Desulfofalx alkaliphila DSM 12257: one gene and its partner. The protein of the gene in region 2 interacts with the protein of the main gene of each other region in a pairwise test. Links are inferred from orthologs where the notes say so. Each region holds a gene or a part of one and is shown on either strand. Other genes may lie near its edges.

Region 1 (4,866 bases), on a different replicon or contig from region 2:
TTTGGTGCAGGCTTTTGCGGTACAAGGCTGCCCCCCACCAACCGGTGGCAGCGGTTAATACCAGGGCAAATGCTATCGCCCACCAAAAATTGCTTTCTAAAGCTGTGGTAATATCCTTTAGTTTTCCGTAGTAACCACTGGATTGAAGAAAGAAAAGGGCAGCAAATACCGCTCCGCCAATGGCAAAGGAGGCCAGGTAAAAATAGGCCAAGGTTATTAGCAAACGCCGCCAGGGCAAAAAACCGAAGGCAGCCAGCACCATTAAGAGAGACAGCAAAAGCTTAAAACACCAAATTAGCATCCACTGCAGGGGTGGAATAAAAACCGTTAAAGCATAAATTGACCCCACCGCTGCGCCACATAGCAGTCGCCAGCGACTGGGGTAAAACTGGGCAAACTTGGCTGTGGCCCACAGGATTGCATAATTCATCACCAGGTTTCCCAAAACCACCGTGTCCAGATAAACCACCTGGGTCATTTAAAGACCTCCAAAAGCGGCCCTGGCAAATAATTGAAAACTCCGCAGTAGATTATATGGCCGCAAAAATACAAATATGAATTTTTTTGCAACAACTCCTTGAGATTATTATACACCCTAAAGCTTGTTAAAATTGTCAATATGTGGTAACGGGGCCGCAATTATTTTTGTCTATTTTTTCGGATTTAATCAGTATTTAAATTTTTCTTATAACCGGCCATGCCGGCAGGGCACAAGTTTAATAAATATAAACAAATTAAAACTTGATAATAGCTTGACTTGGTGTTATACTACAATTTAATTTATATGGCTCTAAATTCAATGACAGAGAAAAGTAGGTAAGGAACATTTTTTCCAGAGAGGAAGTGTCACCGGCTGAAAGCACTTCTAAAAAATGACTTGCTGAAGTTCACTCTTGAGATGCAGGCTGAAACTTTGTGTTACAAAGAAAGTAGGCTGGGCCGCAATTCTCCCGGCGTTACAGGGGAGGGGGTATCGGTTTATTCCTGTACTCTGTCAGAGGTGACCCAATGCATATTTATTGCATGGGTAACCAGGGTGGTATCGCGGAAAAGATTACTCTTCCGTCCCTGATGGGGCGGAAGATTTTTATTTTTACACCCTTTTAAAAGGTGACAGAATAAGCAGTATTCCTGTACCCTAGCGAGGGGAGCCGCATTTTGAGCGGCTAATTTGGGTGGTACCGCGGAAGCTTGCAGTTTTCGTCCCAATAATTGGGGTGAAGTGCAGGCTTTTTTATTTAGCTGATAATTCACATTGGTGTAAGAATTTTTTATAAAAGCAAGGGGGAATAAAAATGCTAGCATCATCAATTGATCCTATGGCGGGCGGGGGGATAAGCAGGAATTATAATAATAAAGCAACCCTTGGCTACTTAGGGCCGGCAGGCACCTTTTCCCATTGCGCTGCAGAAAAGTGGAAAAAGGGGACCGACACGGTATTGGTCCCCTACTCATCATTGGCAAGCCTAGTGGCAGCAGTGGAGAAAAAGGAAATTACCACCGGGGTGGTGCCGGTTGAAAATTCTGCCGAAGGTTCGGTGGGTATAGTTTTAGATTTATTGGCCTACCACGGCAAGGTAAAGATTATTGGTGAACTATTATTGGCAGTTTCTCATCAGTTGCTGACAAAGCCCGGTGTGCAATTGGATCAGCTGACCCGGGTACTTTCCCATCCCCAGGCCATCGGGCAGTGCCGCCAGTGGTTGGCTGCACATCTGCCCCGGGCTGAAATTGTGGAGGTATCCAGCTCTGCCCTGGCCGCCACCCTCGTTTCTGAAGCCGGGGATCCCTGGGCGGCCATCGGCAGCAGTATGGCAGGTAAGTTAAATAATTTGCAGCCCATGGCAGAGAACATTAATGACTATGCCAATAACACCACTCGGTTTTTAATAATATCTGCCAAAGCTAAAGCACCGCCATGCAGCCAATGTAAAACATCACTGGTGTTTACCCTGCCACACCAACCGGGGGCACTGTATCATCTGCTGGGGGAGTTTGCCCAAAGAAACATAAATTTAACCCGCATAGAATCACGCCCCACTAAAAATGAATTGGGTAGCTATCGCTTTTTCGTCGATTTTATCTGGCACTACCAAGAGGGTTTAATGAATAATTTGCTGGGTTCAATAAAGCTGCGGGTTAATGATTTGCGGGTGCTGGGCTGTTATCCCAGTGTTAATTAGGCCAATAATCTTTCGGCTAAAGCCATGGATATATATGTTTCAATAATAGCGGCCGCAGCAAGAATCAAGGCCAATATCAAAATTAGTTTGAAAATAAGTTGCCGGGCTGCAGGTAAATAAATATGTATTCTGCTTTCATTATTGTTTGGCGGCCTTTTCGATATTTTATATAGATAATAGACAGAAAACATTGTACCTGCGGCCATGGCAAACAGTTCCAGGGACCCATGCACCATGGTAACTGCAATTAAGCTGCCGTAGCTGACCCCGGTGGTTATGCTCATGGCTCCAAGGGCAATTCCCGCTACCAGGGCGTTAATAAAGTATAAAAACACACCCACCGCAGCGGAAAAAAACACTGCCAGCACCTTTAATCCCCTCACAGGTAACAGGGAAATTAAGAAAATAGCCAGAGGGGCAATGGTTATGAGAAAATTGTTCACAAATATTTTTACGGTCATTCCCGCCAAGGTGGTATGACCCACCTTCTGGGCCAGCCCTGCAAAGAGTTGGTCCATAAATTCCATAAGTAGGGCACTGTCTTTTATTACGTTAACTGTATAATAGGCCATGCCAAGTAAAATGAGCACAAAAAGTATTTCCGCCTTTAGGGCGAAAACTAAATAAGGGCGTAATTTAAAATCTTTTAACATCTTAACCCCCTAAATCTCTGCGATTAGTACAAAAAAGGGTCTCTATACAAAGACCCTAATAAAAAATATTTCCTTATCACATATAATATGACAATTAACTTCTGCGGCGTAAAAAGGCAGGTATATCCAACTCATCATGGTTGGTAAAAGGCTTAATATCCATCTCGTTCTTCAAGCCGTCTTTCTTATCATTGGTGGGGCGGTGGTCAAAACCGGTGGCTATTACCGTTACCCGCACATCCTCATTCATGGCTTCGTCTATCACTGCCCCAAAAATAATATTTGCTTCGGGATCAGCTGCCTGGGCAATTATTTCTGCAGCCTCATTTACCTCAAACAGCCCCAGGGACGGCCCTCCTGTAATATTTAACAGAACACCCCGGGCACCTTCAATTGAGGTCTCTAACAAGGGGCTGGAAATGGCGCCCCTGGCTGCCTCTGTGGCCCTATTATCCCCACTGGAGGATCCAATACCCATCAAGGCAGAGCCGGTATCTTTCATAATGGTTTTGACGTCGGCAAAGTCAAGATTAATTAAGCCGGGCACTGCTATCAGGTCTGATATGCCTTGCACACCTTGACGGAGCACATCGTCGGCAATGCGAAATGCCTCAACAATTGAAGTATGTTTATCAATTACCTGAAGTAATCGGTCATTGGGGATGGTAATCAGTGTGTCCACCTTGCTTTTTAGTTCATTAATACCAAATTCCGCTTGGTTAAGCCGCTTACGACCTTCAAAGGTAAAGGGCTTGGTGACAACACCGACTGTAAGCGCACCTATTTCTTTGGCCACCTCCGCCACCACCGGAGCTGCACCGGTGCCTGTACCGCCGCCCATACCGGCAGTGACAAAGACCATATCGGCACCTTTTAGGGCCTCTTGAATCTCTTCCCGACTTTCCTCAGCGGCTTTTTTCCCAATTTCAGGGTTGGCCCCTGCACCCAGACCCTTGGTTAGTTTGGCACCAATTTGTATTCTGCTGCTGCTTTGGGCTAATTGCAAGGCCTGGGCATCCGTATTTACGGAAATAAATTCAACACCTTTTAAACCGGCGGCAATCATGCGGTTAACGGCATTATTGCCACCCCCACCAACACCGATTACTTTAATATTGGCATATTGATCAAAGTCCATCTCAAAATCCAGCATGCAGTAATCCTCCTCCACTTAAATCTGCCACTACTACTGTCGTGGTTAAAATGTAAATTTATGAATCACGCTTTTGAATCCACCTTTTACACGGGCTAACAAATTACTTTTTTTATCATGAACACCCATGTGGTTTTTTTGTCCATATTTAATTAATGCAACGGCATTTAAGCTTGTATGCACACCTTCCTGTTCATCAATTAAATGAACCGGCAGGTTTAAATTACCCTCTAACATGCCTGGCAGTCCTTTTAGTTTTGCACCGCCCCCAATTAAAACCAGCTTAGTTGGCCGGGCACCGTGCCCATAGGTATTAATGGAATTTTCTATCATGTCAGCCAACTCTGTCACGCGGGAATCTATTATTTCGTTAATAAACTGATTGGTTTTTGTATCCATACCTTTGTTCTCATTATTATCAATCTTTATTTTAGCTGCCACAGATATCGGCACATGCAAGCCAATGGCTAAGTCACCGGTGATATGCTCACCGCCTATGGGTAGGGAAAGGGTCATCCGTGGCAAACCGCGATGATACCAACAAAGGTCAGTGGTAGCACCTCCAAGATCCACCAATAGGGCTCCCAGCTGTTTATCTGCATGCTGTAACACCTGGTCCGCCAACACCAGTGGATTATAATACAAAGCCTTGGGTCTTATATTGCCCCTATGTAGGGAAGCCAATAAATTATTTATTGCTTCAGCCTGTCCGTAAACAAGATGCACCTCAGCTTCCAGGCGCTTTCCTTTGGCACCCCTGGGTTGAGACAAGCCCCAACAACCATCTATACCATAATCAATAGGTAGCTGCTGTACCAAAATCATTTCATCGGTTGCCGAGCCGGCCCGGCAACTTTCCATCAGCAGCTGTAAATCC
Region 2 (8,290 bases):
TGCATTTCCGGACCCAAGCTGACGGTCATCTCTATGGCACGGCCCTTTTTCACCTTGGTACCCGGTGCTATACTCTGGGAAATAACAATCCCCTTCTCAACTGAGCTGCTATGTATTTCACGCTCCGTGGGCTCTAAGCCCTCCCCTGCCAATAAAATGCGCGCTTCTTCCACAGGTAAGCCTTCCACCTCGGGCACTGCCACTTCAGGTACATTTAGGTAATTAAAAAGTGCAAACAACATTCCGCCCAATAAGCTCAAAAGCAACAGACCCGCCAGTACGCTGATTTTGATTGCCTTTGCTTTTTTATCTTCTTTTTTGGACTTTATTTCTTCCTGCTCGGCCTTTATATTGCTTGGTAAAACTTGAGTGGCAAAGTCATCCTCCTGATCCGGAACAGCCCTTTGGCCATTTACAGCCCTCAGCAGTTCCGAACTGAACTCTTGGGCAGACCGGTACCGCTGATCAGGATTTTTTTCCATTGCCTTTAACACAACTCGTTCTAATTCCTTAGGTATATGTGGGTTTATTTCCCCAGGAAGTGGAGGCTGCTCTTGTATATGTTTTAATGCCACCGCCACCGGGCCGTCTCCTTTGAACGGTAGCTGTGAAGTAAGCATTTCATACAGCACCACACCAAGGGAGTAGATATCTGATTGCGGGCCGGGGGTTTCCCCCTTTGCCTGTTCCGGTGATATATAATGCACAGAGCCCATAATAGTTTGAGTATTTGTAATTGTGCCGGTGGTGGCTTCTAAAGCAATGCCAAAATCGGTAAGTTTTACCCGATGGTTAGGGGTAATTAAAATATTATGGGGCTTTACATCCCGGTGTACAATATTGTTTTCATGGGCATGCTGCAGGGCATCACAAATTTGCCGCACAATGCTTACTATTTCATGTATAGGCAGGTCGGGCTTGTCTTGAATAAAATTCTTTAAGTTGTCCCCATCTATATACTCCATTACCAGATAATGGGTATCTTCTTCCTGGCCAACATCATGAATGTTAACAATGTTAGAGTGAGAAAGGCTGGCCACAGCCTGTGCCTCTCGGCGAAAGCGACGGATAAAATCACTGTCAGATACAAACTCCGACCTTAACACCTTAATTGTAACCAAGCGATTTAAAAAAGTATCCTTAGCCTTGTAAACAACGGCCATCCCACCGCCGCCCAGTTGTTCCTGTATTTCATACCGGTTCCCCAATAGCTTACCGATCATTTTTTCTTCACCTCATCAATGCCTCAGATATCACTTTTTGTGCAATTGGTGCTGCCACCCTGCCACCTGAACCACCGTTTTCAATTATTACAGACACCGCAACCCTGGGCTGCTGAACCGGGGCAAAGCCTACAAACCAAGCATGGGAAGCACCATGGGGGTTTTCAGCGGTACCCGTCTTTCCTGCCACCTCTATTCCACCTATGGCCGCAGCCCTTGCCGTTCCCCTCTCCACCGCTGCAGCCATGGCATCACCGATAATCCGGGCCGTTTCTGCGTCAGTGGCCTGCAGCATAAGACCGGGTCTATGCTGATATGACGTTTTGCCTAAAGAGTTTCTTACTTCTTGCACCAAATAGGGCTGCATCATCGAGCCACCGTTTGCCACAGCCGCCGCCACCATGGCCATGTGTAGTGGACTGACCAGCAAATCCCCTTGGCCTATGGCTGTAACCGCCAATTGCCTGCTGTCCATGTTTTCAATATCCCCCATGGTGCTGGGCCGGCTTTCTACACCTAAAGCAAAATCAGTATTAAAGCCAAACTGCTCTGCAACTTGCACAAAGGGTTGCCGTCCCATTTCTAAAGCCAGTTGCCCGAAGGCGGTATTGCACGATACCACCAAGGCTTCGGTCAAGTCCACATGGCCATGTACATTATCTTCCAGCTTAAAACCTTCCACCATCAGATAGCCCGGGCAATTGACAAGGTCCCCGCCCTGGTGTCCCTGGGCCAAGGCCCCGGCCGCTGTAATTAATTTCATCACCGAACCCGGTGGATAGGCCCCCTGAAAAGCCCTGTTCAAAAGCGGTGCATCCTTATTATTTTGTAGATGCTCCCATTCTTGCTCTAAATTATTGGGATCAAAGGACGGGGATGTTGCCGCTGCCAAAATTGCTCCGGTGCGCGGGTCCACAGCCACCACCGCACCCCTCTTGCCGCCCAAGAGTTCCACCGCCAAGTGCTGTAACTCTGCATCCAAGGTTAATACCAAATCCTGCCCAAGCTGGCTTTGGCCGGTGGCTTTTCTTATTTCATTAAAAAGTTTTTCCTCCCTGTTCATACCTAAAAGTTCAATGTCATAAGTGGATTCCAAGCCGCTTGCTCCATATTTTTTAGAAGTGTAGCCTATAATATTGGCAGTTTCCGCGCCCCTTGGGTAAACCCGGACGCTGCCTTCATCAACCCACCTGCTTTCTGCCAGGACAACACCCTTTCTGTCATATATACTGCCCCGGTGTATATTGGCCATCTGCTCTGCCATGCGACGGTTATTTGGATGAGAAGCCAGCTCAGAACCCATTTTTAAATGTATATACGACAGATAGAATATCAATATGGTCAACAACAACAAAATAAAAATCCCTAAATTGCGAATGTTATTTTTCATTAGAAACAACCGCCTTGTGGGACACATTCAACAATAATCCTAAAATGATAGAGTTAGCTACCAGAGAACTGCCGCCGTAACTTATGAAAGGCAAAGTGATACCGGTTAAGGGCAGTAACTTCATCACCCCGGCCAATATAATAAAAACCTGCAAACCCATCAGTGCAGTTAAGCCTGCTGCCAACAGGGCAGAAAAGTCATCCTTTGCCTCCAGGGCTATCCGCAAGCCGCGATAGATTAAGAGGATAAAGAGAAGAATAATCCCGGCGCCACCCAATAGACCCATCTCCTCAGAAATGGCAGCAAATATAAAATCTGTGTGGGCCGCAGGAATTAAGTCCGGTCTCCCTGCCCCTAAACCTGAACCCAAAACTCCGCCACTGCCCATGGCAAAAAGTGACTGTATAATTTGGTAGCCGTAAGAATCATATAAGGGCCAAGGATTAAGCCATATGTCTACCCTCACCTGCACATGAAAAAACAAAAGATAACAAATAAATGCTCCTATTATAAACATGGTCAAACCAAATAATATATAAAAAATCCTGGCTGTGGCAACATATAACATGGCAAGAAAGGTACAAAAATAGATCAAGGCAGTGCCTAAGTCCCTTTGAAACACCAACAGCACCAAGGCAATTCCCCACATCACCAGCATCGGCCCCCACTCCCGCAGGCTTGGCACCGGTATGCCAAAAACCGACCCTGTTCCTGTGGTTAGTATTCTCTTATTTTCAGCAAGATAGGAGGCCAAAAATAAAACCAACACTATTTTAACAAATTCTGACGTTTGCACCTGAAACCAGGGCAATTCTAACCACCGTTTGGCACCGCCCAATTCTTCCCCAAAAAAAATTGGTACCACTAAAGCTATAACCCCTAGCAGGGCGTAAATATAACGATATTCAGACAATAGGTGATAATTGCGAAACAAGGTGGTAACCAAGGCCAAGGCCACAAGGGCCACCAACAACCAGGCAAATTGGCGGATTGCATAATGGGGTTGCAACCTCAACAAAAAAACCAAACCTGTGGATATTAATACGGTGATTATGGGCAATAAATAAGGATCAGCCCTAAATCCGGTCAGCCGCCACAACCAACTAAGTGACAAAAAGCCAACAAAAGTACCTAGGGCCCCCGCCACCACCATGTAAGCATGGGGCATATGGTCCATTCCCAGGTATAAAGTCAGCACACCCACCCACAGGTACAGACCGCCATAAAATAACAGTCTATGCTCCCTCTGCCGGGTACTCACACTTAAATTGCCGGCACCGGTTTCGCTAACCATGGGCACCCTCCCCAATTATATTTCAATCAAAATGATTGAAACATTATCTGTACCGCCTTGCTCCAGGGCTGCGTTGGCTAACTTTTTCACCGCTTCATCGGGGGTATCGACACTGCTGACAATGGCATGTATTTCCTTACCCACCAAATGATTGGTCAAACCGTCTGTACACAATAATAACCTATCGCCCTTATAGAGCACTAATTTATATAAATCAACTTCAACATTGGTCATTGCACCGACAGCTTGGGTTAAAACATTTCTGCGGGGATGTACCTGGGCCAAATCTTCGGTAATGCTGCCATTCTTTACCAGCTCACCCACCAATGAATGATCATCGGTAACCTGTTTAATGGTGTTCCCCCTCAACAGATATGCTCTGCTGTCACCCACATGGGCCACATAAACAGTGTCGCCGCTTAACAGACATGCAGTTACCGTGGTGCCCATGCCTTGTAAATTTGCGTCATTGCAGGCCATTTCGTATACATGTCTGTTTGCTTGCTCCATGGCTTCTACCACCAACTTACCGACATCGGCGGTATTGGGCAGTTCGCGTCTAAGATACCGCTCTAGATAAACCAGGGCCTGTCTGCTGGCTACCTCTCCGGCTTGGTGACCACCCATTCCATCTGCCACCACAAAGAGCCCAATGTCAGGGCAGACAAGCAGGCTATCTTCATTTTCTGAACGAACCAGCCCCACTTCAGTTATTTGACTCCACCTCATGTGCCCACCTCACAAACTCAAAACTAACTCCACCCAACCGCACCCTATCTCCATTGGCCAGCACCGCAGGCCGGGTTAACCTTTTTTCGTTTAAATAGGTACCATTTAGACTTCCCATATCTTCCAACCAATACTGTCCGTCCTTTAGCTTAATGGCCGCGTGCTCCGTTGAAACAAAATCATCCACAATGGAAACATCATTCTTTGCGGACCTGCCTAATCTTGTACTGTCGCCAAGATAAATTTTAAACCCCGGTTTAATCATATCATTTTCACTGGCAACAACCACTAAAGTTGCACCGTCACCGCCTTTAATCTCCTTGGGGATAATAATATGTCCGCCTTTTTGGCTGTGTGCAGCCGGGGCCTTGCGCAGATCCCCAACAACCATAATTACTAGCTTTAATAAAAACAAATAGAATAAGCCTAAAAATAAAAGTCGTAATGCCAACAATACAATTCCAAGCATGATCAATCCACCTTAAATTGGCACACTGTTGTACCAAAGGTGATAAGATCTTTTGGTTGAAGCAATTTTTTTGTTACCTTTACCCCACCAACCAGCGTACCATTGGTACTGTTGAGATCAGTCAACAGGTACCCATCATTAACATTATCAATTTGCGCATGGCGCCTTGACACACTTGGGTCTGTTAAAACAATATCACAGGTGTTTTTTCGTCCGATAACAGCACGGTAGTTATTTAACAAAAATGTTTTCCCCACATCACGACCTTCCAGCACTACCAAAGAATACTTTGCTGTCATTAGCTTTTCTATGGGTTCTGTGCCCTTTACCGGTTTATACATTTGTGTTTTATGTATTTCTTCGTCTTCAAAAGCATTTTTGTTGTGCTGGCGTAATTCTTCTTTTGTTAAAGGTATTGCTTCACTAAAGGATGACAGCAATTCAATGTCACCGGCGGATATATCCTTATTCTTTTCCAATTCTACCACCGGCGGAGCTACCAAAGTAAACCTTTTTTCTTTTGCCTTTTGCTCCAGGTAATCCTGCAGCTCCAATGATAACATTTTGTTAAATGCACCGATACTTTCCCAATCTTCGGGGTTCAGCATCACCTTATATTCGTTGGGCACATAGGTTTTTTTAACACTTACCCTGCGCTTATCTCGCATTTCACGGGCTAAGCGCTTCGCTATTTCCACCGGCTGTATCCGCCCTTTAAATTTGTCTTTAAAAAAACCTTCAATGTATTTTTCTAAATTACCTTCAAGACCGGAAAAGAGGCCCATAGCCATTCACCTCTTTAATTGTACTTTTGAAGGCATGGCCGGTGAAGACCGGCAACTGTCACTTTTTCTGCGACGAAGTTGGCCACAGGCCGCGTCAATATCTGAGCCCATCTCTTTGCGCACCGTAGCATTTATACCATGCCTTTCTAATTCCTTTTGAAACGCTATTACCCTGTCCCTGTCAGTTTTTTGATATTCCCGTTCCTTTACCGGGTTAACAGGAATAAGGTTGACATGGCAAAGGATATTTTTTAACAATGCCGCCAGTTCCCAAGCCTGCTCAATGCCATCGTTAATACCTTTTATAAGCGAATATTCAAAGGTTACCCTGCGACCTGTTAAATTTATATATTCTCTGCATGCGGGAATTAATTCAGAGAGAGGATACTTTCGATTAATGGGCATAAGACTGTTTCTAATGGCATCATTGGGTGCATGCAATGACACCGCGAGGGTGATAGGCAAACCCTCATTGGCAAGCCTTTTTATTCCCGGCACTATACCGCAGGTGCTCAAGGTAATGTGCCGTAAACTGATATTTAAACCATAGGGCGCACTCACCTTAGCAATAAAGCGCAAGGTTTGATGATAATTATCAAGGGGTTCACCGGAACCCATCAAGACCAGGTGACTTACCCTGTCACCCACATCCCTTTGAATTGCCAAGACCTGGTCATACATTTCTCCTGAAGTTAAGTTGCGCACCATGCCGTCAATGGTAGAAGCGCAAAAACGGCAACCCATTCGGCAACCCGCCTGTGTAGAAACACAAGCAGAATTACCGTAAGAATGCCGCATTAAAACACCTTCTACTGCTACTCCGTCGGGAAGACCAAATAAATATTTTATTGTACCGTCTCGCCGGGATACCTGTTTGGACAGTATATCCATTCCACCTAAGGAGCAAACTGCATCCAGTTTTTGGCGCAACTCCATTGGAATATTTGTCATATCATTAAAATTTGTTACACCCTTTTGAAAAACCCACTGACATAACTGACTTGCTCGGTAACCTTCAACACCCAAGCCTGCTAAAAAATCCATTATCTCATTTAAATCAAGATCCTTAAGGTTAGCTTTGGACATATAACCGCCTCTTCTTGTGGCTTTTATTCTACAAAATTTACCTAAACTCCTCTTTTTTTCATTCTTGCTATGAAGAAACCATCCATACCATGCACATGGGGCAGCAATTGAATATACCCCTCTTTTACACCGGGCTCATCAGACAATTTTTCTGATATGTAAGGTGTTAAAGGCTCAAGCTCAAATTCTTTGTGTCTATCCAAAAAGGATTTTACTTGCCGTATATTTTCTTCCTCGGTGATTGTGCATGTGCTGTAAAGCAGCACACCGCCGGGACGTACACATTTACTCACACTGTCCAGCATTTCCTGCTGTAACTTCACTATGCTAGAGATGTGGTATGATTCCTTTCGCCAGCGGGCATCAGGACGTCTGCGCAACACACCCAAACCGGAGCAGGGTGCATCCAGCAAAACATAGTCAGCCCATTGACGCAGCTGTTCCGGTATATCCCTAGCATCCCCCACTCTGCCTTCTATAATAGATATACCCAAACGACGGCAGTTATCTTGAATTAAGTTCAGTTTGTGTGGGTGTACATCTAAAGCGATAACCTTACCTTCATTACCCATCAACTGGGCCATATGGGTAGATTTTCCACCAGGTGCCGCCGCACAGTCAATCACCTTTGCCCCGGCATGGGGGCTAATGGCATGCCCCACCAACATAGAGCTCTCATCCTGCACCTGAAAAAGCCCCTGCTGAAAAGAAGGCAGTGCCCGCAAGGATAAAAAACCGTCTAAATTAAGTCCCTCGGGGGCATATGAGGTTGGCTGTGCCTTTACCCCCTCATCTTGCAGTCTGGTTAACAACTCCTCCCTGCTGATGCGCAGCGTGTTAGTGCGCACGGTGTTGGGTGGGGTTTGGTTATTTGCCTTGCACAGTGCAATGGTTTCCTGTAATCCAAACTCATTCAACCACCTTTTTACCATCCAGGTGGGATGAGAGTACTTTAAGGAAATATGACCTACCGCATCATTTTCTAGATCCGGATATTGAATCTTGTGTAAGTTTCGCGTAATATTGCGCAGCACCCCGTTGACAAACTTAACTACCCCTGGGGTGGCATATTTTTTAGTTAACTCCACTGCTTCGTTGCAGGCCGCTGAAGGCGGTACTCGATCCATAAATAATAATTGATAGGTACCCATCCTTAATATGCCCCGTACCGCCGTTGACTGTGAAGCCAGTGGCTGCTTTAAAAACATTGACAGTACCCAATCTAAGGTATTTAACGTTCTCAATGTGCCATAGGCCAATTCAGTGGCAAAGGCCCGGTCAAGTTTCTGTGGACGATATCTTTCTAACACCCTA

The links. Proteins that work in one complex are often made in the same cells at the same time.
Region 1: the proteins of rlmN (region 2) and ftsZ interact in binary tests that used the Escherichia coli proteins (3 or more experiments, as listed by UniProt). The link is inferred for Desulfofalx alkaliphila DSM 12257 from one-to-one orthologs.

What each region holds. Positions count from the first base shown.
Region 1 is NZ_JONT01000001.1:251,331-256,196, reverse strand. The notes cover bases 1,961-4,737. They hold ftsZ (cell division protein FtsZ), read right to left. Parts: upstream 3,990-4,737; coding sequence 2,931-3,989; downstream 1,961-2,930. Other genes in these bases: ftsA (cell division protein FtsA), read right to left, coding at 4,035-4,737; BR02_RS0101290 (stage II sporulation protein M), read right to left, coding at 2,180-2,836; pheA (prephenate dehydratase), read left to right, coding at 1,961-2,183. In the rest of the region: sigma-E processing peptidase SpoIIGA, read right to left, coding at 1-478; more of pheA, read left to right, coding at 1,296-1,960; more of ftsA, read right to left, coding at 4,738-4,866. UniProt on the Escherichia coli protein: Essential cell division protein that forms a contractile ring structure (Z ring) at the future cell division site. The regulation of the ring assembly controls the timing and the location of cell division.
Region 2 is NZ_JONT01000013.1:76,724-85,013, reverse strand. The notes cover bases 4,937-7,820. They hold rlmN (dual-specificity RNA methyltransferase RlmN), read right to left. Parts: upstream 6,977-7,820; coding sequence 5,897-6,976; downstream 4,937-5,896. Other genes in these bases: rsmB (16S rRNA (cytosine(967)-C(5))-methyltransferase RsmB), read right to left, coding at 7,018-7,820; BR02_RS0108595 (FhaA domain-containing protein), read right to left, coding at 5,108-5,896; BR02_RS0108600 (FHA domain-containing protein), read right to left, coding at 4,937-5,105. In the rest of the region: pknB (Stk1 family PASTA domain-containing Ser/Thr kinase), read right to left, coding at 1-1,223; BR02_RS0108615 (peptidoglycan D,D-transpeptidase FtsI family protein), read right to left, coding at 1,231-2,613; BR02_RS0108610 (FtsW/RodA/SpoVE family cell cycle protein), read right to left, coding at 2,603-3,907; BR02_RS0108605 (Stp1/IreP family PP2C-type Ser/Thr phosphatase), read right to left, coding at 3,923-4,636; more of BR02_RS0108600, read right to left, coding at 4,614-4,936; more of rsmB, read right to left, coding at 7,821-8,290.